DNA from 4 places in the Flavonifractor sp. An91 genome. Region 1 is predicted to be linked to each of the others. Evidence: predicted binding sites of a transcription regulator. Region 1 holds the regulator's gene; each other region holds the start of a gene.
The links. Region 1 encodes LexA, which represses DNA repair genes until DNA is damaged. Its sites were predicted from a motif close to CNAACANNTGTTNG; they were not measured.
Positions count from the first base shown of each region.

Region 2: a site for LexA is predicted at 2,463-2,476, ahead of dinB (DNA polymerase IV). Genes of this name have one in related genera too.
Region 3: a site for LexA is predicted at 5,503-5,516, ahead of dinB (DNA polymerase IV). Genes of this name have one in related genera too.
Region 4: a site for LexA is predicted at 5,316-5,329, ahead of B5G42_RS05830 (putative DNA modification/repair radical SAM protein). Genes of this name have one in related genera too.

Region 1 covers NZ_NFHA01000054.1:2,282-9,948, reverse strand. The annotation lists gene B5G42_RS16645 (MATE family efflux transporter) at 1-948, opposite strand, end outside; gene B5G42_RS16640 (MerR family transcriptional regulator) at 1,043-1,876, shown strand; gene lexA (transcriptional repressor LexA) at 1,956-2,555, shown strand; gene B5G42_RS16630 (methylated-DNA--[protein]-cysteine S-methyltransferase) at 2,557-3,012, shown strand; gene B5G42_RS16625 (permease of phosphate ABC transporter) at 3,009-3,239, shown strand; gene B5G42_RS16620 (DUF6440 family protein) at 3,252-3,437, shown strand; gene B5G42_RS16615 (exodeoxyribonuclease III) at 3,434-4,186, shown strand; gene B5G42_RS16610 (nicotinate phosphoribosyltransferase) at 4,234-5,682, opposite strand; gene B5G42_RS16605 (cysteine hydrolase family protein) at 5,886-6,422, opposite strand; gene B5G42_RS16600 (GNAT family N-acetyltransferase) at 6,419-6,946, opposite strand; gene B5G42_RS16595 (TIGR04255 family protein) at 6,943-7,667, opposite strand, start outside.
Region 2 covers NZ_NFHA01000064.1:516-6,368, reverse strand. The annotation lists partial or broken gene B5G42_RS18035 (IS5/IS1182 family transposase) at 1-30, shown strand, start outside; gene B5G42_RS17070 (hypothetical protein) at 129-1,331, shown strand; gene B5G42_RS17065 (SOS response-associated peptidase) at 1,779-2,348, opposite strand; gene dinB (DNA polymerase IV) at 2,502-3,749, shown strand; gene B5G42_RS17055 (hypothetical protein) at 3,754-3,999, shown strand; gene B5G42_RS17050 (ATP-binding protein) at 4,024-5,232, opposite strand; gene B5G42_RS17045 (class II glutamine amidotransferase) at 5,402-5,853, opposite strand, start outside.
Region 3 covers NZ_NFHA01000003.1:181,356-189,022, forward strand. The annotation lists gene B5G42_RS03625 (tryptophanase) at 1-368, opposite strand, end outside; gene B5G42_RS03630 (RidA family protein) at 512-889, opposite strand; gene B5G42_RS03635 (helix-turn-helix transcriptional regulator) at 1,186-1,866, shown strand; gene B5G42_RS03640 (YczE/YyaS/YitT family protein) at 1,892-2,578, shown strand; gene B5G42_RS03645 (radical SAM protein) at 2,621-3,994, opposite strand; gene dinB (DNA polymerase IV) at 4,195-5,433, opposite strand; gene B5G42_RS03655 (DUF5655 domain-containing protein) at 5,594-5,971, shown strand; gene B5G42_RS18820 (hypothetical protein) at 6,157-6,285, shown strand; gene B5G42_RS03660 (leucine-rich repeat domain-containing protein) at 6,348-7,325, shown strand; partial or broken gene B5G42_RS03665 (RtcB family protein) at 7,322-7,667, shown strand, end outside.
Region 4 covers NZ_NFHA01000006.1:135,085-142,751, reverse strand. The annotation lists gene B5G42_RS05850 (DUF2156 domain-containing protein) at 1-620, opposite strand, end outside; gene spoIIID (sporulation transcriptional regulator SpoIIID) at 883-1,131, shown strand; gene rny (ribonuclease Y) at 1,387-2,934, opposite strand; gene B5G42_RS05835 (TIGR03915 family putative DNA repair protein) at 3,191-3,973, opposite strand; gene B5G42_RS05830 (putative DNA modification/repair radical SAM protein) at 4,003-5,253, opposite strand; gene B5G42_RS05825 (purine-nucleoside phosphorylase) at 5,447-6,274, shown strand; gene B5G42_RS05820 (amidohydrolase family protein) at 6,320-7,621, shown strand; gene B5G42_RS05815 (putative polysaccharide biosynthesis protein) at 7,634-7,667, shown strand, end outside.

The DNA of each region.
Region 1 (7,667 bases):
GGCGCAGTGGCGGAAGGTGGCCCGCAGCCGGTCATACCGCTCCGCCCCCTGGTTGAAGCTGAACACCGGGGCCACGCCCATGGAGAAGCCCAGGAACAGGGCCACCAGCAGGAACTGGGCGTAGAGCACGATGGTGATGGCGGACACCCCCGGCTCCCCCAGCAGCTCCATCATAATGGCGTTGAAGAAAAAGGTGGTGACAGCGGTGGACAGGTTGGTCACCATCTCAGAGGAGCCGTTGAAGCAGGCCTTGCCCAGCAGCCGCCAGTTGGGCTGGGGCCGGGAGAAGCGCAGCCCCTCCTTTCGGGTGAGGAAAAAGAGCACGCCGCACACCGCCGGGATACAGTAACCGGTGACGGTGGCTACGGCAGCTCCGGCGATGCCCATTTGCAGCGGCCCCATGTACAGCCAATCCAGTACGCCGTTGGTGACCCCTGCGGCGATGGTGAGACCCAGCCCCAGGCCGGGCTTGCCCGCTGCCACAAAGAAGCTCTCAAAGAGCAGCTGAAGCATGGCCATAGGGGCGAACATCAGCAGAATCCGCAGGTAGCAGGCGGCGTCATCCAACAGCAGGTCGCTGGCCCCCAGCAGGCGGGCCAGCGGCTCCGCCCCAAAGACGGCCAGCAGGGCAAAGAATACCCCGGCGCACACCGCCGTCACGGCCAGAAAACCAAAGGTGTGCCGGGCCCCCTCCAGGTCCCCCGTGCCCATCCGGTGGGACACCACGGCGCTGCCGCCGGTGCCCAGCATGATACCCACCGCCAGCACGATGCTGACAGCGGGATAGGCGATGTTGATGGCGGCCAGGGCGTTCTCTCCCACCAGCTGGGAGGTGAGCACCCCGTCCACAATGGTGTACAGGGAGGTCACCAGCATCATGATGGTGGTGGGCAGGGCAAAGCGGAGCAGTCCGCCCAGGGTAAAGTCCTGATCCAACCGGTTTTTCATGGCGTGTTCCCTCCATTTCCAGTAAGCGTTTACAAGCAGCACAAATCATGATAAGCTATCGGGTAACCCGATAGTCAAGAGGGAGGTTTGGGCCATGGATCAAACAGAGATGCGCTTTACCACCGGGGAGTTTGCGGCCTTGTGCGGCGTCACCAAGCACACCCTGTTTCACTACGATGAAACCGGCATCTTCTCTCCCGCCATCCGGGGAGAGAACGGTTACCGCTACTATGCTCCCGCGCAGATCGAGGTGTTTCAGGTCATTTCCAGCCTCAAGGAACTGGGGATGCCCCTGTCCGACATCAAGGCCTACCTGGACCGGCGCAGCCCGGAGACCTTGCTGGAGCTGCTGGAGGAGGAAGAGGAAGCCCTGACCGAGAAGATGTCCCGGCTGCGGCGGCTGCGGACCCTGATCCGGCGGAAAGCAGAGCTGACCCGGCAGGCCCTGGCCGTCCAGCCCGGCGAGGTAAGGTTGGAGGAGTGGCCCCAGCGGTGGTATGTGGCCACCGCCGCCCCCGGCATTACCGACGCGGGCAAATATGCCCGCATCATGGCCCGTCACCTGGAATACTGTGAGGCCCATCAGGTGGCCAGCCCCTACGCCCTGGGGGCCATCCTGCCGGTGGAGGCCGCCCGGCGGGGGAACTGGGAGGGCTATACCTACTGCTACACCCAGGTGGACAAGCCCATCCGGGGGGTGCGGCTGCTCACTGCCCCGGCAGGGCGCTATCTGACCTACTTCCATGCCGGCGGCTTTGACACCGTGCGGGAGGGCTACCAGCGGCTGCTGGACTGGGCCGACGCCCACGGCCTGACTTTGGGAGAACTGTTCTGGGAGGACGTGCTGCTGGACGAGCTGGCAGGCAAGGGGTACGACCAGTACCTGCTTCGGCTGTCGGTGTACCTTGACGGGGAGAATTTTGGGTAAATTTAGAACAAATGTTTGCAATACCGGGGGGATTATGGTATACTAAGGTCGGATAAAACTGACCAAAGGAGGGTCTGCCATGAAAACGCTCTCGCCCAAGCAGCAGCAGATCTACGACTATATTATTTCCTTCTCGGCGGAGCACGGCTATCCCCCCTCCGTCCGGGAGATCGGGGCCTATGTGGGGCTGAAATCCCCCTCCACCGTCCACTTCCACCTGAAGGGGCTGGAGGCAGCAGGCCTCATCAACAAGGCGGAGGGTAAGACCCGCTCCATCACCGTGGCCCAGCCGGAGACCCCGGCCGTCCCGGAGGATAAGGTGCCGGTGGTGGGCAGCGTGGCCGCCGGGTCCCCCATTCTGGCCCAGGAGTGCATTGAGGACTACCTGACCTTTGACACCGGCGGGCGGCCGGGGGAGTATTTTGCCCTGAAGGTGCGGGGCGAGTCCATGAAGTATGCCGGTATCCTGCCCGGGGACCTGGTGATCGTCCACCAGCAGGCCGACGCCCACAGCGGAGAAATCGTGGTGGCCCTCTTTGAGGACGAGGCCACGGTGAAGACTCTCCGCCGGAAGGACGGCCATGTGTGGCTCATGCCGGAGAACCCGGACTACGAGCCCATCGACGGTGAGGGCTGCGCCATCCTGGGCAAGGTCACCGCCGTGGTGCGGCGGTACTGAGATGAACCGGGTGGTCTTTGATACCCTCGTGGGGCCCATGGCCCTGGAAGAGGAGGGGGGCGCGCTCACCGCCCTGTACCTGCCCAATTCCCCCATGCCCCCGGTGGGGGAGGAGACGCCCCTACTCTCCCGAGGCAAGGAGGAGCTGCTGGCCTATCTGGCGGGGGAACGGCGGGACTTTGACCTGCCCCTTGCCCCACAGGGTACCCCTTTTCAACAGCGGGTGTGGTCCGCTCTGGCGGAGATCCCCTACGGGCAGACCATTACTTACGGAGAACTGGCCCGCCGGGTGGGCTGCCCCAAGGGCAGCCGGGCGGTAGGCCAGGCCAACCACCGCAATCCCCTGCCCATCTTTTTACCCTGCCACCGGGTGGTGGGGGCTAATGGAACCCTCACTGGCTACGGGGGCGGACTGGAACTGAAGGAATGGCTGCTGCGACTGGAGGGAATCTTATGAGGAGACTGTTTTCTGCCGCCGACGCCTATATCGCAAAGATGAACTGGAAGGACCTGGCCCTGGTGAAGCTGTGCCTGTGCGCTGCCGGGGTCATGCTGGGCCTGGCCGCCCCCAAACGGGCGCGGAAGTGGGCGGCCCTGGGGGCGGTGGTGGTCTTTGTGGCCACCTATCTGCCCATTATGCTGAAATTTCTCCCCCATCTGGAGGGTGAGATGCGAAAGGAATAAAGGAGCGTGTCTATGGGAAAGGATAAGCGCTTTCAGGTGATCTACACCCAGGGTGTGGCCGATGCCACCCGGGTTCTGCTGGATACCAAGACCGGTATGCTCTACCTGGAGATGCACGACGGATATGCCGGCGGTATCACCCCGCTGCTGGACAGCGACGGAAAACCCATGAAATGGAAGGCGGAGGACTGGGAATGAAGCTGATCACCTGGAATGTCAACGGCCTGCGGGCCTGCCTGGGCAAGGGCTTTCTGGACTTTTTTAAGGAGATGGACGCCGACGCCTTCTGTCTCCAGGAGACCAAGCTCCAGCCCCACCAGATCGAGCTGGATCTGCCTGGCTACCACATCTACTGGAACAGCGCCGAGAAGAAGGGCTACTCCGGTACCGCCCTCATCACCAAAACCGAGCCTCTGGCCGTGACCTACGGCCTGGGTATCCCGGAGCACGACACCGAGGGCCGGGTGATTACGGCGGAGTATGAGGACTTCTATCTGGTGTGCTGTTACACCCCCAACGCCAAGGAGGGGCTGGCCCGCATCGACTACCGGATGCAGTGGGAGGACGATTTCCGGGCCTACCTGATGACCCTGGACCAGAAGAAGCCGGTGGTGTTGTGCGGCGATTTGAACGTGGCCCATGAGGAGATTGACCTGAAAAACCCCAAGACCAACCGGGGCAACGCAGGCTTCTCCGACCAGGAGCGGGGCAAGATGACTACCTTGCTGCAGAGCGGTTTTGCCGACAGCTTCCGTGCCCTCTACCCGGACAAGACCGGGGCTTATACCTGGTGGAGCTACCGCTTCAACGCCCGGAAGAACAACGCCGGGTGGCGCATCGACTACTTCATCGTGTCGGAGCGTCTGCTGCCCCGGGTGAAGGACCAGATCATCCATGCCGACGTCACCGGCAGCGACCACTGCCCGGTGGAGCTGGATCTGGAATAAGACAAAAAACAGGACTGCCGCACAGTTTGCGGCAGTCCTGTTTGCTTTTATTTTCCTTCCCGGGTCAGCAGGCTCTGCTTCAGATCCCACAGCTTCTGGGACAGGTCCACATAGTAGTTGTGGGGGTTCTCAAATCGCTTTACCTCGTCCCACAGCAGGTCGATCTGCCCGGCGCACCAAGCCCGCATCTCGGCGATGGGCGGGGAGTCGTACACCCGCTTGCCGCCCTGGAACACCGGCACCAGCAGCTCCCTGGCGGTGAAGTTGGTGAACACGCTGCGCTTCCAGGTGGCGTCCGGGTCGAAGAGCTCCAGAGGCTTGCTCTCGTCCACCGTCTCGTCCCACAGAGTGATGAGATCGGCAAAGGCCTTCCCCGTCTCGTTGTCGAAGAGGCGGTACACCTTCTTGAAGCCGGGGTTGGTGATCTTGTCCGGGTTGGCGCTGATCTTGATCTTGGGGATAATATTCCCCTCTTTGTCCTCGATGGCGGCCAGCTTGTACACGCCGCCGAACACCGGCTCGCTCTTGGAGGTGATGAGCCGCTCGCCCACGCCGAAGGAGTCGATCTGGGCCCCCTGGAGCAGCAGGTCCCGGATGATATACTCGTCCAGGGAGTTGGAGGCCACGATCTTGCACTCGGTGAGCCCCGCCGCGTCCAGCATCCGCCGGGCCTTCCGGGACAGGTAGGTGAGGTCGCCCGAGTCCAGCCGGATGGCGCAGTTGGTGATGCCCTGGGGGAGCAGCACCTCCTTGAAGGCCTTGATGGCGTTGGGCACGCCGGACTTCAGCACATTGTAGGTGTCCACCAGCAGGGTTGCGGAGTGGGGATAGAGCTGGCAGTAGGTTTTAAAGGCGGTATACTCGTCGGGGAACATCTGGACCCAGGAGTGGGCCATGGTGCCGCCAGCGGGGGAGCCGTACACCTCGTCGGCCAGGGTGCAGGCGGTGCCTGCGCAGCCGGCGATATAGGAGGCCCGGGCGCCCAGAATGGCGGCGTCGGGACCCTGGGCCCGGCGGGAGCCGAACTCGCTCACCGGCCGCCCGTCCGCCGCCCGCACAATGCGGTTGGTCTTGGTGGCGATGAGGGACTGGTGGTTCAGGGTGAGCAGCAGGAAGGTCTCAATAAACTGAGCCTCAATGGCGGGGGCCCGGACGGTGAGGAAGGGCTCCCGGGGGAAGATGGGGGTGCCCTCGGGCACCGCCCAGATGTCGCCGGTGAACTTGAAGTTCTTCAGATACTCCAAAAAGCCCTCGCAGAAGCAGCCCTTGCCCCGGAGATAGGCAATGTCCTCCTCATCGAAGTGGAGCCGCTCCACATAGTCGATGACCTGCTCCAGCCCGGCGGCAATGGCGAAGCCGCCGCCGTCAGGCACGTTGCGGAAGAATACGTCAAAATAGCAAATCTGCTCGGTGTAGCCCGGCGTCTGGAAATAGCCGTTGCCCATGGTGAGCTCGTAAAAGTCACAGAGCAGGGTGTAATTCATGTGTTGCTTCATGGCGTTCAAACCTCCCGGTTTATGGCTCACCATGGGGCCCCGCAAGGCGGGGCGCCGCGGTAAGCGGCGCAGGGCGGCGGAATTCAGTTTCGCCGCCCGCATATTAAATGGGATTGGGACCCCAGGTGAATGGGACATTCACCTGGGAGAGAGCTCGTAGAAATCACAGAGCAGGGTATAGTTCATGTGTTCTTTCATCTCAATCAATCCTCCCGGTTGATGACCGTGATCTGCAGGGCCTCCATCAGGTCCAGTACGTTGTGGTGGAGGACGGGGTCGGGACCGGCAGTGCAGGCGGCGTCCACCACCAGCTCCGCCTCCGGCAGGGCGGCCTTGGCCATGATGGCGTTGGACAGCACGCACAGGTAGGACACCAGTCCCACCAGCTCAATGCGGTCATACCCCTGGCTTTTAAGCCAGTTGCCCAGCCACAGGGAGGGGAAGGCGGGCTTGCATACCACCATATCCCGGTTCCTGTCTATGGCCTGTCCGGTTTTGCCGTAGAGCTGCCAGCCCTCCGAATTCATCAGACAGTGGGGCACCGGCAGCTTCCGCCCCTCCTGGGTGTCCAGGTAGTTTTCCTGGTGAGTGTCCAGGGTAAAGGCCACGTCGTCACCGGCGGCGTGGTAGGCGGCAATTTTCCCGGCAATGGGGCTGTCCAGCCGTTCCGCCCCGGCAAAGCCCAGGGCGCCGTCCACAAAGTCCTTCTGGTAGTCCACCACCAGCAGCAGTTTTTTCATGGCTGTTCCTCCTGATGCAGATCCTTCTCAAAACAGGGGTAGGTGAGGGGCCGGCCGTGAAGGTGGATCTCCCCCACCTTGGAAAAGCCCATCTTGCGGATCAGGGCCTGCATCCGGTCGTTGAGGGAATAGGTGTCAATACGCATGGCGGCAATGCCCCGGCGGCGGGCTTCCTCCTCGGCAAAGGCGAAGAGGGCGGAGCCCACCCCATGGCGCTGGAAGGTAGGATCAATGGCCATGCGGTGGATCACCACGGCGGGGCGGCTGGTGGTCCAGGGCAGGGGATCGTACTCGGGAGATTCGCTGGTATTGATGCAGGCCACACCGGCCAACTTGCCGCCGAGGAAGGCGGCGTAGAGCTCCCCCCGGTTCATGTCCCCGGCGTAGAAGTCCCGGGTGGGGTAGTCCTCCCCCCACTGGGGGTTGCCCAGCTGGTTCATGTGGGCCACCGCCCGGCCCACCATGGCCCAGATCTCCTCCAGTTCCTCCCGGCGGGCGGGACGGATGGTCACCTCCCCGGTCATTCGGCCACGGGGGTGGGGCCCATGGCCTCGTGGAGGGTGTTGGTCACCGCGCCCCGGAAGAGGCAGACGGCGAAGCGGTGCATTTTCTCCAGCTTCTCAGGCACGGCGTCGGCGTTGACCTGACCGGCGGCGGAGAAATCACCGTCCAGAATGAACCGGGTCTCCTTGGGCTGGTTGGCGTTCTGGGGATTGTTGGCGCCCACCAGGCCGGGACCGGCATGGAGCTTCATGCGGTAGCCGCCCACCAGGGGGGTCTCCACATCCAAGGCGCACTTGACGATCTCGCTCTCCTCCACGTCGGGCTCACCCAGGATGCCCAGATACTGGCTCTGGATCAGATCGTCCCACAGCTGGTCCTCCAGGCCCAGGGCCTTCCGGGACACCGCGTTGACGTACCGCAGGCCGATGCGCTCAAAGTAGGCGGGCTGATAGGTCTGGATGAACTGGGCCAGAGCCTGGTCCAGCCGGATGGCAAAGTCCTCCCACCGCTGATAGGACAGGGTGGACAGGGCGATAAAGTTCTGGGTCAGGTTGATCTTCCAACGGCCGTCCTCCGAGATGAAGTGGTAGTTGGTAATGGGCTTCTGGGGCTCCAGGGCGGTGGCGTTGCCCTTCTTTACCACCTTGGGGGGCAGCTGCTCCTGCCGGGTCATATACTTGGGGAAGTCTTTCCGGATGGCCTCCTGGAAGGCGGCGGGCTCATTGGCGCCGATGGACAGAA
Region 2 (5,853 bases), on a different contig from region 1:
CTTGCCGCTATTGCTATCTTGTTGTTTTAGAACAAAACTACACATTTTTCAAACAGGGCCTAGAAAGAAGCTCAAAGAAATTCCTATTACCATGTGGCAACAGTATTCTCTCCAATATTCTGGACACATTGACCCAAAAATGCGCTGAATCAATCCGCGTAAAATTGGCGGAATATTTAAAAGATCAAATGTTCGTATATCCGATACGCGATCTTAGGAAAATACTGAAGTCCAAGAAAGCAGAAGAGAGGGCTGCCATCAAGGAGAAAGACAGCAAGGATCCGTCACAAAATATACTACTGTATTTTGACTTTACTCAGATGTTATTTGAATCGACATCGGACGACGATTGTGATGAATCCTCCAAAGACCACGCAGAAGAAAATATCCCATTTCCAGTTCTTTCATACAATATTAGAGATTTTTTTGCTGATTTTGCCGCAACCGAAGAGTTGGATTATAAGACAACAAACACTTTGTTAAACGTATATCCAGATATTCTCTCTGACCTTGATCTATTGGAAGAAAATGTATTTGATGATGATAATACTGGTCATAGTGATACCCCAGAAAAGTTAAACAAAACATTAAAAATTCTCAGACTCGCGCTAAAGAGTATCGCCTTACCAGAGTATTACTATGGTTATAAGCTAGTTGATAAAAAAGCCGACATTTATAGCCAGCAGAAAAAGCTTGTGCGGAAGGCTTCTGATAAATTAATATCTGTAAAATCCGCCTCCGGGAACGATAAGTCTTTACGGTATTTACGTTTTGTTAAAAGAAAAGGGGAGGGGAAAAAGAGTCAGAAACTGAAAAATGAAATAGCCGCGATTTGGGGTATCTTGGACTACTTAAATACAATGGACTTGACCGAAATCGGACTGATTTGCAGCAATGCGGTTACTATAAACCCGGAACAGATCAAAATCCCCTTCTTATTCTCTTTGTGCCGTAAAAAAGTTATGAAACAACTGGAGCGATATCGAAATTCGGAAAAGTATTATGATGCATTTCATCTCGAATTACCCAGAAAGGCTTTGAAAAAAACAAAAACATATATAAAGCCTATCACTGATCAATATGTATATTCTCTGACCGAGGCTAGCGCCATTGAATTCATCAAAAAATGCGTAGTACCGAATGATCTCACTTCAGAGACGATAAAGAAGACTTTGTATTCTATTTATAAGCCTATAATGGATAAAGACCCTGCATATCAATTTTTCACGGAATTTCATTTTCTGTACTTGTGTATTCAGACAAAGAAACGGGCATTACAGTTGATTGCCAATAACGCCATTGCAACTCTGATCACACTGTCTCTTGATTGACCAAAGCGGATGATATTTCTCCAGGGGGGACATTCCTGTTATAAGGGAAACAGGGGTACAAAATGTCCCCCTAGAAAAAGAGCCAACACAGATGGAATCGCCAGTTGCTGAGTAGCTTGTGCGATGCAACGCCATTCCATCTGTGTTGGCAAATTTTTTATATCGTGTGAACAGTGAAAAGGATAAGGGGTGAGCTGCTTTCAGTCTCGCAGAGACGCAGAAGCAAGCCACTCCGTTCCTTTTCACTGTGAGCTGAAAGTAAGGTCGGCCGTTATCCTTTTCACTGTGAACACGAGAATCAGAATATAGTAATTTGGACTGACTCCTTGCACTTTCTGTCCTGAGACGATGTCTGATAGACCATCAGGACCATCCTCCTGCAATATTTCGCCGGAATTAAATGAGTTTCGGGCTGTCAGACTGACGGATGCCATCGATACCTGGGAGCTACCACAAGCTCAACTGTGCCTCAGCGGACGTTACATCCAGTTCCGGAGGAACAGTGTGGAGCAGTAGAGATGCCTCCTGGGGTTCCCGCAACCAGGGGTCCACCTGCTCCCGGCGAAGCACCAGGGGCATCCGATCATGGATAGGGGTCATAGAAGGGTTGGCCTTTGTGGTCAGAATGCAGTACCGATTTTCTCCCTCCCGCTTCTCATATAGACCCGCCATGTAGAGTACCTGTTCTCCCGGAAGACGGAACAGGTGCTTTCTCTTTTCCTGATCCCACTCATAAAATCCGGTGGAGGGGATGACACACCGCCGCATGGTTATGCTCCCCCGGAACAGGGGTTTCTCCTCAGCAGTCTCTGCCCGGGCATTGATGACCCGTGTATTGGGCAGCTGATACCCCCAACGCATCAGCTCCGGTCCTCTACCCAGCAGTACGGGAGCCGACGCTGTGGGCCGAATCTCTCCCGGCTGCCATGTATTGTCCCCGTAACGCCGCTGGATCTCATGGACGATTTGCTGAATTTCTTCGCATTGCTCGGCGGTAAACTGATAGCGGCCGCACATATCCTGCACCTCATTCCCTCAAAACTGATGTTCTACCACAAGGGGTAGTATACCACGAACTGCCGTCCGATCAGAAGGACTTTGCATCCACCACAAATTCCCTCTTGCTATTTAAGAACATTTGTTCTAGTCTATAGACAAGAGGTGATGGATATGGGCCGGCACATTTTGCACGTGGATCAAAACTGTTTTTACGCCTCGGTGGAGATGCAGCGCCATCCGGAACTGCGGGACAAGCCTCTGGCGGTATGCGGAAGCCAGGAGGAGCGGCACGGCATTGTGCTGGCTGCCAACTATATCGCCAAGCCATATGGCGTTAAGACCGGTATGGCAGTCTGGCAGGCCAGGCAGCGCTGCCCCCATCTGGAGATCCTGCCTCCGGATATGGGGGAGTATATCCGCTTCAGCCAGATGGCACGGGAAATTTATGAGGACTACACCGACCAGATCGAGCCCTTCGGCCTGGATGAAAACTGGCTGGACATCACCGGCAGCGTGGGGATGTTCGGCTCTCCCATGACCATTGCCAGAGAGATCAGTAACCGAATGAAGTTCGAGCTGGGCATCACCTGCAGCATTGGAGTGGCGGACAACAAGATCACCGCAAAGCTAGGCAGCGACTATAAAAAGCCGGACGCCATTACCTGCATTGAGCGGGACAACTACCGGGAGATGGTTTACCCCCTGCCGGTGGAGGATCTGCTCTATGTGGGACCGGCTACCAGCAAGAAGCTGCGGGGGCTGGGCATCAGCACTATCGGGCGGCTGGCTCAGGCCCCTCTGGAAACTTTGACCAGAAAGCTGGGGAAGCTGGGGGCGGTACTTCAAACCTTTGCTCTTGGGCTGGATCCCTCTCCCGTCCAGAAAAGCAGCCACATTCCCAACATCAAATCTGTGGGTAACAGCGCCACCACGCCCCGGGACATGACCTGTGACAGCGACGTGGAGCTGATGATCCTACTGCTGGCAGAGAGCGTGGCCTCCCGGATACGGGAACTGGCCAGTCGGTGCACGGTGGTGGAGGTCTATGTCCGGGATGTGGAGCTCAATTCTTTCTGCCGCCAGCGGAAGCTGGAGGTGCCCACCTGCTCCAGCGACGAGATCGCTCGGACAGCCTGCAATCTGTTCCGCGAAAACTACCGCTGGGTACGTCCCCTGCGCAGCATTGGCATCCGGGGTGCCGGGCTGGTGGAAGCCACAGCGGGCACCCAGCTCTCCCTTTACCCGGAGGAGACCCGCCGGGATAAGTGGGAGCGGATCGATGCGGCGGTAGACCGTCTGCGGCAGCGGTATGGCTACCGGAGCATCCAGCGGGCCAGACTGTTTACCGATCCCCTGCTGGGTGCCATCAATCCCAGGGACGATCACACGGTACATCCTGTGGGCTATTTTGGAGGGTGAGCAAATGGAAGAACGGAAAAAGCGCTATGTGCCGGTGATCGTCCGGTTTGAGGCTGACGGCAAGCTGCGCCCTTTGGAGATCCAGTTTGACGAGGCCCACCGCTACCCGGTGGACAAGATTCTGGATGTCCGCCGGGCAGCCTGTCAGAGCGTGGGGGGCGTAGGGGATCGCTATACCTGCCGCATTCAGGGAAAGGAATCCTATCTGTGGTTTGAAAAGGGCCGCTGGTTTGTGGCTGCCAAGCGATAGCACAGGCAGGATTGCGGCCCAAAATTATTCCGTACGGCCTACCAGCCATTCCAGGGCATTGATGCGGCGAATGCCGTCATAATCTGCTTCCGGATCTTCATCCAGGGTCAGAATTCGTTTTGGATAGTGGTCGTTGATCTTCTGGAGAGAGGCCAGTTCTCTTTGCAAAGTCTGCTGGTCCCGCACCGTGGCCGCCACCTGATAATAACGGGTCTCTTTCCCGTCCATGGCCACGAAGTCAACCTCCAGATTGTCTACTTTACCTACATAGACCTCATAACCTCTACGCAGCAGCTCCAGGTAAATCACATTCTCCAGCATATGACCTACATCTGTGGAGCGGCTGCCCAGCAGCATAAACCGCAGACCCATATCCACTACATAATACTTTTCCAGTGTCTTGAGATACTGCTTTCCCTTGATGTTATACCGTTTTGCTTGGTAGACAATGAAGCTCTCCATCAGCGCATCCACGTATTTCTCCACGGTCTTCACGTCGATTTTACGGCCGGAGGAGGTCATGGTGTCCGCAATTTTTTTGGTAGAGAGGGGACTGCCGATGGCGTCAAACAGGAAGCGGGCCACACTTTCCAGCATCATCACATCTGGAATCTTCTTGCGTGATACCAGATCTTTTACCACTACCGTGTTATAAATCCCCTCCAGATAGTCCCGCAGCTCTTTGGGCTGTCCCTGAAGCTCAAGACCATAGGGAAAGGATGTGGTTTCGATATAGGACCGGTACAGTTGGGAGAGGGGCTGGCTGTCATCCATAGCGGAAACATACTCGCCAAAGGAGAGGGGCAGCATTTTTAATTCCACATAGCGCCCTGAGATCATGGTAGCAATTTCGCTGGAGAGCAGGTAGGCATTGGAACCGGTCAGATACAGGTCCAGTTCTTTTCGAAGAAACAGACTGTCTATGACCTCGGGCCAATTTTCCACGTGCTGGATCTCATCCAGAAAAACATAGGTTGTTTTTCCGGGTGTGATCCGCGCTTTGATATAGGCGTGGAGCTGCTCCGGCTGACGAAGGGCACGAAAATCGAAGTCCTCAAAATTGACGGCGACAATCTGCTCCTCTGCCACCCCGCGGGATCGAAGGGCATCCTGATAGATTTCCATCAGGGTAGACTTTCCGCATCTGCGGATTCCGGTGATGATCTTAATGATATGCTTATCCCGAAAGGCCATCAGTTTTTCCAGGTAGTTGTTCCGCTCCAGGCGTTTCATCTTGATCACTTCCTTCTTATTATAATATGTATGGTAGTATTATTATATCCAATAACTTTTTGATATTCAATAGTTTTTGGGTTTATAATACAAAAACTATTAGAATAATTTGGTTTTATGGGTGGGATAAATGCGCCATGCACATTTACCCCACCCATAAGGCTGGATGTCACCGCCACGGAGCCATATCGTACAGCTCCTCCTCGATCTCATCGGTGGAATATCCGGCCTCCAGCAGCTCGTCGATATCCTCCGGCGTATAGCCCAGCGCGGAGGCGATGTTCTTGAGGGTGCGCAGATAGCTCTGGTCCGGCTGATACGAGCGGGCACAGGGGTGCCATGGGCGATAGACAGGATAGGTCATCATGAACTGTCCCGCCGTGGTCAGGCCGTGCTTGTCCCATCTCAGGATCTCCCCGTCTGAGAGCGGCACCTCCCGGAAGGGCTCCCCGGCCAGCCAGGTGCGGTTTACTGCCTGATGCACAATGGCCAGGGTAGAGGCATAGATGTACAGCCCCAGCCGCGGGTAATGCCAGATGGTCAGGGGGTTGTCCCCCTTCACCAGGTACAGCCGGTCCTTATGGTCCAGCACCGTAAACACAAAGGAGCCCTCCACCGTCT
Region 3 (7,667 bases), on a different contig from region 1:
TAGACCTCGTCCATCATCTTCTCAACGTCCCGGCAGTCGGTGCGCACCAGGTCGATGATCTTCTTCCAGTTCTTCTCGCCGCCTCGCTCAAAAATGTCGCGGAAGGTGTCCAGCAGAACATAGTAGCCGGTGTTGCGGCCATAGGCCTCATCCCCCAGGAACAGAGCAGCCCACTGCTGATTGGTCATGGCGGTGGTGCCGGAGTCGGACAGCATATCAACGGTCAGCATCCCGGCGGGAAAGGCAAACTCATTATAGTGAGTGGCTTTCAGAGCGCGCTCACGCTGCTCAACAGTGACATCGGGTACGTCACGAACGGCAAACGTAAAGTGATGAGGAACAGGGACGTTCAGTTTGTACTCTTCCATGGTTCTTTCCCTCCATAATATAAGCGCATAGCGCTTGCATTTTTTAGAGGATACCCCGGTCGTCGGAAGCCAGCCCATCCGGCTCCAGCAACTGGCGGACAGTAACCTTTCTGAATGATGTACGTAGGGCCTGAATCTTTGCTTTACTTTACTGCGATAACCTCAATCTCCACGAGAGCGTCCTTGGGCAGACGGGCCACTTCCACCGCGGAGCGGGCGGGATAGTTGCCCTCGGTGAAGAAGGTGGCATACACCTCGTTCATCGCGCCAAAGTTGTTCATATCGCTGAGGAACACGGTGGTCTTGATAACCTGATCCATGCTCAGACCGGCCTGGGCCAGAATGGACTTCACGTTGGTCAGAGACTGGCGGGTCTGCTCGGCGATACCCTCGGGGAAAGCTCCAGTTGCGGGATCAATGGGCAGCTGGCCGGAAGTAAACACCAGGCCATCAATCTCAACCGCCTGAGCGTAAGGGCCGATGGCCGCAGGGGCCTTATCGGTATTGACAATTTTCTTCATGGTATTTTCCGCCTCCTTTTAATATTGCAATAGTAATTTATCACGGAGATAATTTTTTGTCAATCATTCTTTGCGTAATTCCTGGGTATTTCAATTCAATCCCGGCATTATTGGGGGGCTATAGGGATAGGAATGGACAACATCATCAAATTATTTATATTTATGAGAAAAATTTTCTAATCTTCTTTTGACAATAATCCTGTGATCGGCTATACTGAATATAATAAATTGGGGCTTGATAGGCAATTTTAAACAGCTGACATACGCTGCCAAAGGTAAGGATAGAGGTGAGCTAATTGGCCAATCCACTGCTGCAGCACTACATCAAATTGACTGAATTTTTGGGCTACGCACTTGGGCCCGATTATGAGGTAGCGCTTCATGATCTGACAAACAAAGACCGCTCCATTATCGCTATTGCCAATAACCACATCAGCGGCCGCGACGTAGGCGCTCCTCTGACCAATGTTGCACTGCGTATCCTGAGGGATAAAAGCTATGAAACCCAGGACTATATCCTCCATTACCTGGGTGTATCCAGCACGGGCAAGACCCTGCGCTCCTCCACCATGTTCATCAAACACGACGGCAAGCTGATCGGAATGCTGTGCATCAATTTTGATGACAGTCGATTCCAGGCAGTGAGCGATGCCTTACTGCGGCTCTGCCACCCCGATCATTTTGTTGATACCAATTTTCAGGTGGATGAGACTGTGGCAGACCGTTTTGCTCCGGCAGAGCGCTTCCACAACTCCATCCACGGTGTGGCTACCGAGGCGGTACTTCGGGAACTGGACCGCAGGAATATCACGGCGGACCGTCTCAATTCCGAAGAACGCATTCAGATCATCGGCGCACTGGACAGCGAGGGCGTTTTCCTGCTCAAGGGCGCTGTAAAAGATGTGGCCGATGCTCTGGAATGTTCCCAGGCAAGTGTATATCGTTATCTAAGCGCAATCCGCAAGGAAGAGGCTTAAGGCCTCTCCCCTTTTCCTCAGTTCTATGGGAGGTAAGATCAAGATGGGTTATCACTATCCCCGCCGGCTGCTCTGGGTAGTTCTGGGCATGGTGATCAGCGCGGTGGGTATCGTTATGATGTTGCAGGCCAACATTGGACTGGAGCCATGGAGCGTCCTGCAGCAGGGTATGGCCCAAACCTTCGGCATCACTTACGGCACCGCCTCCATCATCGTGGGCGCGGCCGCCATCGGTGTTGCCATTCTATTTGGCGAGGGTTTCGGCCTGGGTACAATTTTAAATATCACCCTATGTGCCATTTTTATCGATTATATTTTGGCCCAGGGATGGATTCCTCTGATGGAAAACCTGTTCTCCGGTATTCTGATGCTGTTAGGCGGCCTGGAACTGCTGGCCATTGGGACCTGGCTGTACATGAAAGCGGCTCTGGGCGCCGGTCCCCGGGATTCCCTGATGGTGGCTCTGGCCCGCAAGACCAAACGGTCTGTCGGCCTATGCCGGGCAGTGGTGGAGATTGGCGTTATTATTCTCGGCTGGCTGCTGGGCGGCCAGGTTGGAATCGGCACAGTTATCTCCGCCATCGTGTTGGGCACCCTGTTCAATCTGAATTTTGCCCTCTTCCGCTTCCGCGCGGCAGAGGTTCATCAGGAAAATCTGATGGAAAGCTTCCGCAATCTGGCCAGCAGAATGCACAGTCCTTCCCACGGATAAAAAAATTCCTCCGTCCTGAGACGGAGGAATTTTTTTATGTAATTACTTGTTGCCGCTGCAGGCAGTGCAGCCGCCGCACTGGGGGTGGGACTGGGCCCACAGCTTGTCGGCGGTGGGCTTCCAGTTGTCGGCGTAGGGGTGGGTCTTGGAGGTCAGGTGCTCCACGGTCTCGGGAGACTGAGGATCGGTGGAGTGGGCGCCGGTCTTGTTGACGATCTCCTCGATGCGCTCGGGGTTCTCCAGCATGGGGCAGGGACGGAGCATATTGTCATTGAAGGGCTGGTTGTCATGGTAGGCCATGAACAGCGGGGACTGCAGGCACTCCAGCAGGGTCTTTTCGTGGATGTTGGAGTCGGAGTAGTGGATAAACACGCAGGGATCCACGTCGCCGTTGGCGTTGATGTGCAGGTAACGGCGGCCGCCGGCAATACAACCGCCCACGTACTCACCGTCATTCTGGAAGTCCATGGCGAAGATGCCCTTGGTCTGACGCATAGCGCGGATGCGGTGATAGATCTCCTCACGCTGCTCGGGGGTGGGCATCAGCTCAGGAGCGGCATCGTTGCCCACAGGCATATAGTGGAAGAACCACACAAAGTAGGCGCCCAGGTCGATGATCTTGTCGTAGAACTCCTCGCTGGTGATGTCCTTGTAGTTGACGCTGGTGTAGCAGGTGGAGATACCGAAGGGCAGGTGATGGCTCTTCAGCAGGGCCATGGCGTTGGTAACCTTCTCGTACACGCCCTGGCCGCGGCGGCTGTCGTTGGCCTCCTCAAAGCCCTCCAGGCTGATGGCGGGAATGAAGTTCTTCACCCGCAGCAGATCCTGGCAGAACTCCTCGTCAATGAGGGTGGCGTTGGTGAAGGACAGGAAGGCCACGTCATTGTGCTTCTCACACAGGGCAATGATGTCCTTCTTGCGCACCAGGGGCTCGCCGCCGGTGTAGATGTACATATAGATGCCCAGTTCCTTGCCCTGGGTGATGATGGAGTCGATATCGTCAAAGGACAGATTCAGCTTATTGCCGTACTCCGCCGCCCAGCAGCCGGTGCAGTGCAGGTTGCAGGCAGAGGTGGGGTCCAGCAGAATGGCCCAGGGAATATTGCAGCCGTACTTCTCACGCATCTTCTCCTGCTTGGGCCAGCCCACCAGGTTGGCGTTGACGAAGAAGTTGTTGAACACGGTCTTGAGCACATCGGGGTCGGTCTGGGTCCAGACCTTCTCGATCAGCTGGTGCCAGCAGGAATCCTTATCATTGATGGCCTTGTCGAACGCCTCACGCTGAGTGGACAGGGTGTCCCCGGAGAACTTATTGACCAGGTCCATAACCTTGCTCATATTGTTCATAGGGTCTTTATCCAGATAATCAAACACCTTGGCCAGGCCATAGCGCTTCAGACTGTCAGGAATTTTCATCTTTATTTTCCCCTTTCACGGCATAACAATACCTATCATTGTGTGTCATGATACCTTTTCTGACGAAAATTGAAAATAGACAAAACCCGTTTCATGTCCAAACTCTATACAAAAACAGCAGTTTGCTTAAAAGCGTTTCAGATTTGCGCCCCAGTTTTATATAATTTTATCCATGCTATAATGTGGTTTATGAGACTATATCAGTCCCCCGGCGGCAGCCGCTGGTCCTCCCTGTCCGGCTCTCCCGCCGGATGGACGGCAGAAGCAATGGAGATGGCCCCCCGCCCATATTTGTCCCGGATGGAATCCATGGCCTTCTCCAGCTTCTCCAGCTTATCACGGCAGGGTATGGCGTCGGCGGCGAACAGATCCACCTGCTCCCCTGCGTCCCGCTCCTCCACCAGGTTCTGGGCCGTAATGGTAAGGGCCCGGACTGGCTGCCGCTCACTCCAACAGCTGTGCAGCAGCTCCATCCCGCACTGCGCCAGGTCCCGGGAGATATAAGTGGGGGCACTAAGCCGCTTCTGGCGGCAGATATCTTTAAAGGACGGATCACGCACGGTGATCTGTACGGTGGTACATTTGAGGCCGTGCTTGCGTAGCCGGACCGCAACCTCGTCCGCCAACTCAGACAGCGCCGTACGCAGCTGCTCCCAGCCCACCAGATTTTTAGGGAAGGTCAGTCCGTTTCCCACCGACTTGGGCCCTGGCATATCCCGGGCAGGTACCACCGGGGCGTGTTCCCTGCCCGTGGCATAGTCGTGGAGGGTATATCCTCCCTTGCCCAGAATCTGCCCCAGGCTCTCCCGGTCAAACCGGGCCAGATCACCAATGGTGCGTATCCCGTAGCCATTGAGCACCCTGGCCGCCGCACGGCCCACAAAGAGCAGATCGGTCACCGGCAATGGCCAGAGCAGCTGTTGAAAGTTTTCCCGGGTGATCACCGTTGTGGCGTCCGGTTTTCGGTAGTCGCTGCCCATTTTCGCAAATACCTTATTAAAGGAAACGCCCACCGATACCGTCAGCCCCAATTCCTGCCGCACTGTTTGGCGAATCTGGTCGGCCAAAGCCTTTCCATCCCCTCCAAAGAGATGAAGGGTCCCGGTCACATCCAACCAGCTCTCGTCAATGGAGAAGGGCTCCACCAGATCGGTATACCGTTCATAGATGGCATTCACCTTTTTGGAATACTCCCGATACTTCCAGTGGTGGGCCGGCAGCAATACCAGGTCCGGACACTTCCGTCTGGCCTGCCAGATGGTCTCTGCCGTCTGTACTTTATACTTTTTGGCCAGCTCATTTTTGGCCAGAATAATTCCATGGCGACTCTCCGGGTCACCACATACCGCCGCCGGCCTGTCCTTTAACTCCGGATGATCCAGCAGCTCCACCGATGCGTAAAAGCTATTCAAATCACAGTGAAAAATGACCCGATCCAAGCACTTCCCTCCCCTCTCCCAAAAAGATACGGCTGATTTTTTTATTATATGCTTTTTTTGCCGCAAAGTCAAACATTCGTTCCATTCGCTATATTCCAGGAGAACACCGCTGTTCATAGCTGCATGGATATGATACACTGATAACAAAGGAGGGGTTTTCATGGACGAAAATGCTCTGCTGTTTTTTCAGCAGGATATAGAGGCGCTGCCGCTGTATGAGCGGTTGGAAGGCCTGATCTTGGACCGGATTGCCGATGTACAAATCAAGGTACAGAAAAGCCAGATTTCCTTTTATAACCGGCATATGTTTGCCTGCGTCTCCTTTAGCAAAGTCCGCAAGGCCAAAGATCGCCCCGCCCACTACATTGTGGTCACCTTTGGCCTGGATCACTGTCTGGAATCCCCCAGAATTGACGTGGCTACCGAGCCCTATCCCAACCGCTGGACCCACCATGTACTTATTTCAAACCTTGATGAAATCGACGATGAGCTAATGGGATGGATCTATGAGGCCAGTGTCTTTTCCGCGCTCAAATAGTCCCTAACAGTGTATTCGGAGCCATATTCTCGGCTCATTTTCTTAAGAAAAACGTCACAATCCAGCCTAAGAAAGCATTTCCGCACGGGATTGCCCTGTGATATAATGACACTATATCATGTATAAACCACTACACATAATTGCTCTGTTCACCCACTGACCATCTTACTTTGGAAAACTGTGTTATGGCTAAGGATGAAATCACATCTACTGGTAAATATAGCGGTTTTTGCAGTCTTTTCACGCCCTGCGGCAGCCTGCCCAATGGCAGGGTTCCGCAGGGTTTTGTCGCTGTAACCTGTTCTTTAAGTTGATTTCCACCAGGCTATTCTCTTTACCAGGATGAAGGTGCAGCATCCGATTAGGAGGGAGTTTTATGACAGCGGACAGACGCTTTCTTTTAATTGATGGGCAGAAAATTGCGTTGGATACCAAGGAGCTTCCAATGGATGTTCAACTTATTCGCGATCTGACTCCGCTGTCCACTTTGAAGCAGTTAGAAAAGCTGTACCTGCCTGGGCGTCTTATCTCTGATCTGGCGCCTTTGGCAGAACTGAAGGAACTAAAAAGTCTGGACCTTTCCATGAACCGCATTACAGACCTGACACCGCTTACAGGTTTACTGCAACTGCGTGATTTGAAGCTCAACCAAAATCAAATCGTTAATCTGATACCTTTGGCTGCGCTGGCACAATTAAAGAAATTGGATCTGCACGAAAATCAGATTACCGATGTGACACCCGTGGCACAACTGCAGCACTTGGCAATCTTAGAGCTGAGTGGAAATCCGATGTCTGACATATCTCCGCTGACGAACCTTACCCGCATGGTATATTTATACCTTTCAAATACGCAGGTCCAGGAGATATCTCACCTTGCGTACATGAAGCAGCTGCGTGTCTTATACCTTGACAGATGCAGAGTTGCTGATCTAACGCCTTTAGCTGGACTGACACGGCTTGAATCGTTGGAGCTGAGCAATAATCTGATCTCCAATTTGGCGCCTTTGGCAGGATTGCCGCAGTTGAGTACACTGTATCTCAGCCACAATCGAATTACAGACCTGTCTCCATTAGCGGATATGCCGAAATTGACTGAGCTGTTCTTGGAGCACAATAGGATCACAGACTTGACCCCGCTGGCCAATTTAACATGGCTGCATCGTTTATCCTTGAAAGGAAATCCTGTTACTGACCTGAAGCCATTAGGTAATATGCCGATGCTGCGGGAGTTATATATACAGGATTGCCCCATTGGAAAGCAGGAGCTCAATGCGTTTAAAAAAGCACATCCGGATTGTTATGTCGAAATAAAAGAATCATCTCAACAGCAGAATATTGCGAGGAAACTATGATTGAAATCAAAGGAAAATACAACGAAGCCAAAATTTTTACCGATGTGGTGGACAGCGCCTCCATCGCACAGGTTCAGGAGCTGTGCAATCAGGAATTCACAGAAGGCAGCCGTATCCGGCTCATGCCGGACATTCACGCCGGAGCAGGCTGCACCATCGGCACCACCATGACCATCACCAACAAGGTGGTACCCAATCTGGTGGGGGTGGATATCGGCTGCGGCATGGAGACCACCCGTATCAGGGAAAGCCGGCTGGAGCTTCAAAAGTTGGATAAGCTGATCTATGAGAAAATCCCCTCCGGCTTCTCCATCCGGGATAAGGCCCACCGCTACCTCAATG
Region 4 (7,667 bases), on a different contig from region 1:
GTGAGCACGCTCCCCACCATGCCGTACCGGTCCAGATTTTGCAGCACCTCCAGGACCCGGTCGTTTTCCTCCCGCTCCGTGGCCCCGGCGCCCGCGCCGGACAGATAGGTCTGGGTGAAAAAGGCCTCCACCGCCCCTACGTTTCCAGCGGTCAGGGGCTCAAAGGACCACCCCTCCACCCCCCGCTTGAACTGGCTGATCTGGTTGCGCTGGCCGCTGTACCGCTTCCCCCCCAGCTGGGCCAGATCGGAGGCCTGATACAGATAGTCGGCAAAATCGGTCTGCTCGCTGACGGCACACCCCGGACAGATGGCCTGGAATTCCTCCAGATAGCACTCCGGGACGGTGCAGAACCGCAGCGGGCCGCCCTCGGTCTGCCCCTTCAGCACCTGGATGCCGACGGCCACATCGCCCCCCAGAGGGAGATTGTAGTACACCTGGCCGTCCTGGTCGTGGAGACGGGAATAAAAGATCTCCCCGTCCATGGCATATTCCATTTTATAGTAATTCCGCCACATGAACATTCCGCCCACGGTAAAGTCGCAGGTCCTGGATTTCATCTGCCGGAAATAAGGCTGAACAAGAGGGATCTCATTCAGCGTCAGTTGCTTAAATTGCATGATGTGTCTCTTTTCTTTGTCGTAATAGGATCGCTGGCCTCCGCAGCGGCAAACAGCAGGGAGGGCTCTGGAGCTGTGCGCTCCTGTATCATGCCCGTTTTTGTCCTTTTTCTTCCATAAGAGGGCCTGTTTTTCGCTTTGAGGCTCCTCTATTATCTACCAAGCCGCTCTACATTACAAGTCCCTTTCCTGCCGGAGCAGAAATATCTGTCGGTCCCCCTTCATATACTCCACCAGTGAATGAATGGAGGAGTGTTGCTGCTTGAAAGGGAACATCGAGGAACGCGCCTGCCGGCTGGCGCTTTACATCATAGAGAACCGTGCCACGGTGCGGGCCGCCGCCCGGCAGTTCGGCATCAGCAAATCCACCGTACATAAGGACCTCAGTGAACGCCTGCCCTCCTTCAACCGGCCCCTGTACCTCCAGGTAAAGGGGGTGCTGGAGGAGAACAAGGCCGAGCGCCACATCCGGGGGGGCATTGCCACCCGGCGAAAATACAAAGGCATCTAAACAAAAACCGGCGGGCTGCTGATGCAGCCCGCCGGTTCAGACAGTCAAAAAAGTGGCTGCGGCCACTTTTTTGACTGTCTGCTAAACTTTTGAGGCCTTCCATAAGTCCTCAAAAGTTGTTTGATTGCACGCGAAAGGGAACCCTGACGGTTCCCTTTCACACTATCCTTCCCTCCGAAACCTTTGGCCAGGGGTCTTTTTCGACAGTCTAAACCGGCGGGCCACTGACGCAGCCCGCCGGTTTCATCCCTCTGATTACTTGGCGTAATCCACCACTTTGGTCTCCCGGATCATGTTCACCTTGATCTGGCCGGGGTATTCCAGCTCTTCCTCGATCTTCTTGGCGATGTCCCGGGCCAGCAGCACCATCTGGTCCTCGCTGACCTTGTCGGGCGCCACCATGATGCGGACCTCCCGTCCCGCCTGGATGGCGTAGGACTTCTCCACACCGGGGAAGGAAGAGGTGACCTCCTCCAGCTTCTCCAGACGCTTGATGTAGTTCTCCAGGTTCTCACGCCGGGCGCCGGGCCGGGCAGCGGAGATGGCGTCGGCCGCCTGAACCAGGCAGGCCACCACCGTCTGGGGCTCCACATCGTTGTGGTGGGCCTCAATGGCGTGGATCACGTTCTCGCTCTCCCGGTACTTCCGGGCCAGCTCCACGCCGATCTGGACGTGGGAGCCCTCCACCTCGTGGTCGATGGCCTTGCCCAGGTCATGAAGCAGGCCGGCCCGCTTGGCCTCGGTGATGTCGGCGCCGATCTCGGCGGCCAGCAGGCCCGCCAGGTGGGACACCTCGATGGAGTGGTTGAGCACGTTCTGGCCGTAGCTGGTGCGGTAGCGCATCCGGCCCAGCAGCTTGATGAGCTCGGGGTGCAGGCCGTGGACGTTGGTCTCGAACACGGCGCGCTCGCCCTCGGCCTTGATGGTGGCGTCCACCTCCCGCTTGGCCTTCTCCACCATCTCCTCGATGCGGGTGGGGTGGATGCGGCCGTCCTGGATCAGCTTCTCCAGAGCCAGCCGGGCGATCTCCCGGCGGACGGGATCGAAGCAGGAGACGGTGATCACCTCGGGGGTGTCGTCAATGTTCAGGTCCACGCCGGTCAGGGTCTCCAGGGTGCGGATGTTGCGGCCCTCGCGGCCGATGATGCGGCCCTTCATCTCATCGTTGGGCAGGGGTACCACAGAGACGGTGGCTTCCGCCACATGGTCCGCGGCGCAGCGCTGGATGGCCAGGGACAGGATCTCCTTGGCCCGCTGGTCGGCCTCTTCCTTGAACTGGGCCTCGATCTCCCGCACCTTCATGGCCGACTCGTGAGTCACTTCCTCGGCCAGCTGGTTGATCAGGTAGTCCTTGGCCTCCTCGGCGGTAAAGCCGGAGATGCGCTCCAGCACCTCCATCTGGGTCTTTTTGACGGTGGCCACCTCTTCCCGGGCCTCTTCCAGCTCGGCCAGCTTGCGCTGCAGGGTGTCCTCCTTCTTCTCCATGTTCTCGGTCTTGCGGTCCAGGTTCTCTTCTTTCTGCTGCAAGCGCCGCTCCTGCTTCTGCAGGTCGGCCCGGCGCTCTTTTACTTCCCGTTCGTACTCGTTGCGGGCTTGGAGGATCTCCTCCTTGGCCTCCACCAGGGCCTCGCGCTTCTTGCTCTCGGCGCTCTTGATGGACTCGTTGATGATGCGCTTGGCCTCCTCCTCCGCGCTGGAGATCTCCTTCTCTGCCACGCGGCGGCGGTACTGGATGCCGAGCACAAAAAACACCACAGCCGCGACCACGAACGCGATGACGGCTGCTAATATGACAGGCAACATGAGCCGGGTTTACACCTCCATCTGTTTTGATTTTTGTTTCAATCGTTTTGTTCAATTCCCATGTGGGCGGCGGGCACGGATTTGTCCGACCCGCACAAAAATTTGAAGAGCGTACCCCTTGCTCTTCAAAAAATGCACCGAATCTATTTTAAGGCTGTCCGCCCCTTCTGTCAAGAAAATTCGTCTCCGGAAGAATCCATTCCTGCCTGATTTCTCGGGAAAAGGGAGGACGCGCCGCAATTTTGCAGCGCGTCCGTCAATTTTGTGCCATGGCGCCAGGGGCAGGGGGCTCCTCCCGCTGAAACTCTGTCATGGTACCCCAGTACCGCTTGGGCATCTGGGTCATGCGGCATTTGGGGTTATAGCGGCCCTCAATGGCGATGGTGTCGTAAAACCGCCGCCACAGGGCCCGGTAATCCAGTTCGCCCGCCCTGGGCGGGGCCAGATCAAACCGGTCCAGAGGCACAATGGCCCACTTCCCCTTCTGGCAGAACAGGGCCTCCCGGTGGGTGCGGTCGTAGAGCACCAGGGTCTCCCCGGGGTAGCGGGCGGCAAAGTGGGGCCGCAGCAGGGGAAGCACCCGGTTTTTTGGATCGATCTCTCCCACCAGGGCCCCGTCCTGGTCGGAAAAGCGGGTAAAGCCCTTGAGCAGGTGGGCCTCGTGGGTCAGGTGCTGGACCGCCTTGCCCAGGACAGCCACCCGGGGGTCGGTGAGATCCCGCACCACCGACGGCCCCCGCTCATAGCCCAGCCGGAGGAAATCCCACAGAGCCAGTTCCCGCTCCTCCAGGCAGGTAAGAAAGCCGTAAGTCACCAGGCGGCGGCCCTGCTGGCCCATGCTCCGGTCCAGAGAGCGGTACACCCGCCGGGCCTTCTGGTCGTCGGTGTCCACCGCCCGCTGGGGCCACAAGGTCACCCGGCCGTCCCCGTAGGTGAGGAAACAGGCGGGCTCCTCCTTATTGGCGTAGGCCGCAAAGACGCAGGTGAGGAATCCGGCAAAGCTGCCGTCGTATTCGTAGGCAAATCTGGGCCAATCCATGGGAACCTCCTTTCCAGAGGGCGTAACCTTCAAAACAACGACAACTGCTCCGGCTCATTACCCGCCAGGGCGGGCCTTTCCAGAGCCACCAGGTGGCGGAGCACCCCGTCGGGGTTCACCCGCAGCCCCTCCAGCATTTTTCCCGAGCAGGTGATGAAATACTGGGCCCGTTTCAGCACCACCCCCAGGGTCTTTAAGCCCGAGAAGGTGAGAGGCCCCACCCTCCGGGCGGTCAAGATCCGCTTGGCGGACACCACCCCGATGCCGGGCACCCGCAGCAGGGTCTCATAGTCGGCCCGGTTCACCTCCACCGGGAACTGCTCCATATGCCCCAGGGCCCAGGCGCACTTGGGGTCCACCCGGGTGTCGAAGTTGGGGTGGGCCTCGTCCAGCAGTTCCTCCGCCCGGAAGTGGTAGAACCGCAGCAGCCAGTCGGCCTGGTACAGCCGGTGCTCCCGCAGCAGGGGCGGCTTGAAGTCCTGCCGGGCGGGGAGGAGGGAACTGTCGGACACCGGCATATAGGCGGAGAAAAACACCCGTTTCAGCTTGTACTGGTCATATAAAGCCTGAGTCAGGGTCAAAATGTGCTTGTCACTCTCGGGCGTGGCCCCAATGATCATCTGGGTGGACTGGCCCGCCGGGGCAAACCGGGGAGCGTGCTTATACTTCACCAGCTCCCCCTTGGCCTGAGTGATGCCGTCCCGGATCTGGGCCATGGGGGCCAGAATGGCCTTTTTCTCCTTGTCGGGGCACAATTTATGGAGGCTGTCCTCGCTGGGCAGCTCAATATTCACCGAAAGCCGGTCGGCCAGCTGACCCAGCCGCCGGGTGAGGAGCGGGTCGGCCCCGGGGATGGCCTTGGCATGGATATAGCCATGAAAGCCGTACTCCTGCCGCAGGAGGGTGAGGGCGGAGATCATCTCCTCGGTGGTGCGGTCGGGGCTGACCCACACCGCGGAGGAGAGAAACAGCCCCTCAATATAGTTGCGCCGGTAGAATCCGGTGGTCAGCTCCGCCAGTTCCCTTGGGGTGAAGGCCGCCCGTGGCAGGTCGTTGGACCGGCGGTTGACGCAGTAGGCGCAGTCGTAGATGCAGCGGTTGGTGTACAGTACCTTCAAAAGGGAGATACACCGGCCGTCGGCAGAGAAGGAGTGGCAGCATCCGGCGGCCATGGTGCTCCCCATGCCCTTGCCCCCCCGCCGGTCCACCCCGCTGGAGGTGCAGGCAGCGTCATACTTGGCCGCGTCCGCCAGAATGGTCAGCTTGTCCATCAGATCCACCGTACTCCCCCCTTTGGCCCCATTATATATCGAACAAACGTACCAGTCAAGAGGGGAGTTCTGGAACTTTTGTTCCCCACTCCGTCCTGCAATCCTCATTGCTTTTTCCTATTACAAGGTGTATAATTGCATAGATTAACCTTTCATAGGACCGAAAACTTTTACTTTCATCCGCTGTTAAGGAGGATCTGTTATGCACTATACCTTTGCGCAGTATCAGGAGAGCGCCGACTACATCCGCAGCAAGATCGGCACCTTTGCCCCCAAGGTGGCCATGATCCTGGGCTCCGGCCTGGGCTACATGGGGGATATTGTAGAGAACGCCATCGCCGTGCCCTACGGGGAGATCCCCCACTTCAAGGCCTCCACCGCCCCCGGCCACAAGGGCCGTCTGGTGTTCGGCACCCTGGAGGGCCAGAGCGTGGCCGTCATGCAGGGCCGGATGCACCACTATGAGGGCTACTCCTATGAGGAGGTGGCCTACGCCGTCCGGGTGCTCAAGCTGCTGGGCTGCGACACCCTCATTGTCACCAACGCCGCCGGCTGCGTCAACACCAGCTGGAAGGCGGGCGACCTGATGCTCATCACCGACCAGATCAAGATCTTCATGGAGTCCCCCCTGCGGGGCGAGAACCTGCCCGAGTTCGGCGTCCGCTTCCCCGACGCCTCCCACCTGTACACCCCCGCCCTCCAGGATGTGGCCCGGAAGGCCGCCGGGGAGCTGGGCATTGCGCTGAAGGAAGGCGTGTATATGTACTTCCCCGGCCCCCAGTACGAGACCCCCGCCGAGGTGCGCTTCGCCCGCATCGCCGGGGCCGACGCGGTGGGTATGTCCACCGCCCCCGAAGTCATCGTGGCCGGCCACTGCGGGATGCAGGTGCTGGGCTTCACCCTCCTGTCCAACATGGCCGCCGGCATCCTGGATCAGCCCCTCTCCGAGGAGGAGGTGCTGGAGGCTGCCGAGGCCTGCAAGGACAAGTTCTCCCGGCTGGTACTGGCCTGCCTGAAGCAGATCGGGTAAGACGGGGCTTTCTTCTGTATCACAAATAAAGGAGATCAACAGTTTATGTCCATTCTCATTCACAACTGCACCGCCGTGCTGATGGACGAGGCGGGCACCGTAATGCCCGGCGCCTATGTGGCGGTGGAGGGCACCAGGATCGTCTCCGTGGGCACCGTCCGCCCTCAGGGGACCTTTGACCAGGAGATCGACGGCAAGGGCAACGTGCTCATGCCCGGCTTTGTCAACGCCCACACCCATGTGCCCATGACCGCCATGCGGGGCTACGGCGACGGCAACAACCTTCAGGACTGGCTGAACAACTACATCTTCCCGGTGGAGGCCCGCTGGGACGACCGGGCCGTCCGGTCCTGCACCGCCCTGGGTCTGGCGGAGATGATCGCCTCCGGCGTCACCACCATTGCCGATATGTATATGCACACCGACATCATCGCCCAGGAGGTTGCCTCCGCCGGCATCAGCGCCAACCTGAGCTGCGGCGGCGTCCAGTTCTCCGACAGCCTTGACCCCGCCACCCACAACGACTGCGTGGTCCAGCGGGAGCTGACCGAAAAATGGCACAACTACAACGACGGCCAGATCCGCATCGACGCCTCCATCCACGGGGAGTACACCTCCCATAAGGAGCTGTGGCAGTGGATGGCCGACTATGCCCGGGAGCATAAGCTGGGGATGCACGTCCACATCTCCGAGACCCGCGCCGAGCACGAGGCCTGCCTGTCCCGCCACGGCAAGACCCCCATCCAGATCCTCAATGACTACGGCGTGTGGGACGGCCGGGCCATCGCCGCCCACTGCGTGTGGACCACCCCGGAGGACTGGGCCATCATGGCCGAGAAGGGGATCTCCGCCATCCACAACCCCATCTCCAACCTGAAGCTGGGCAGCGGCATCGCCCCGGTGCCCGCCATGAAGAAGGCGGGGGTCAACGTGTGTCTGGGCACCGACGGCGTGTCCTCCAACAACTGCACCGACTTTTTCAGCGACCTGAAGTTTGCCGCCATCCTCCACAACGGGGCGGGCTGCGATCCCCTGGCCCTGCTGCCTCTGGACGCTCTGAAGATGGCCACCCGGGACGGCGGCGTGGCTCTGGGCCGCCAGACCGGCGTCATCCAGGCCGGGTATGAGGCCGACCTGATCCTGGTGGACTTCTCCCACCTGAACCTGACCCCCTGCCACAGCGTCATCTCCAATCTGGCCTATGCCGCCCACGGCTCCGATGTGTGCATGAATATGGCCCGGGGCAAGGTCATATACAAGGATGGGGACTTTTTGACCATCGACCTGGAGCGGGTACGACGGGAAGTGGCGGACTACGCCCTGCCCCTGCTGTTCCAGAACAACTAAGGGGGACTACCGTTGTCAAACCAGCAGAAAAAAAATACCTTCTACG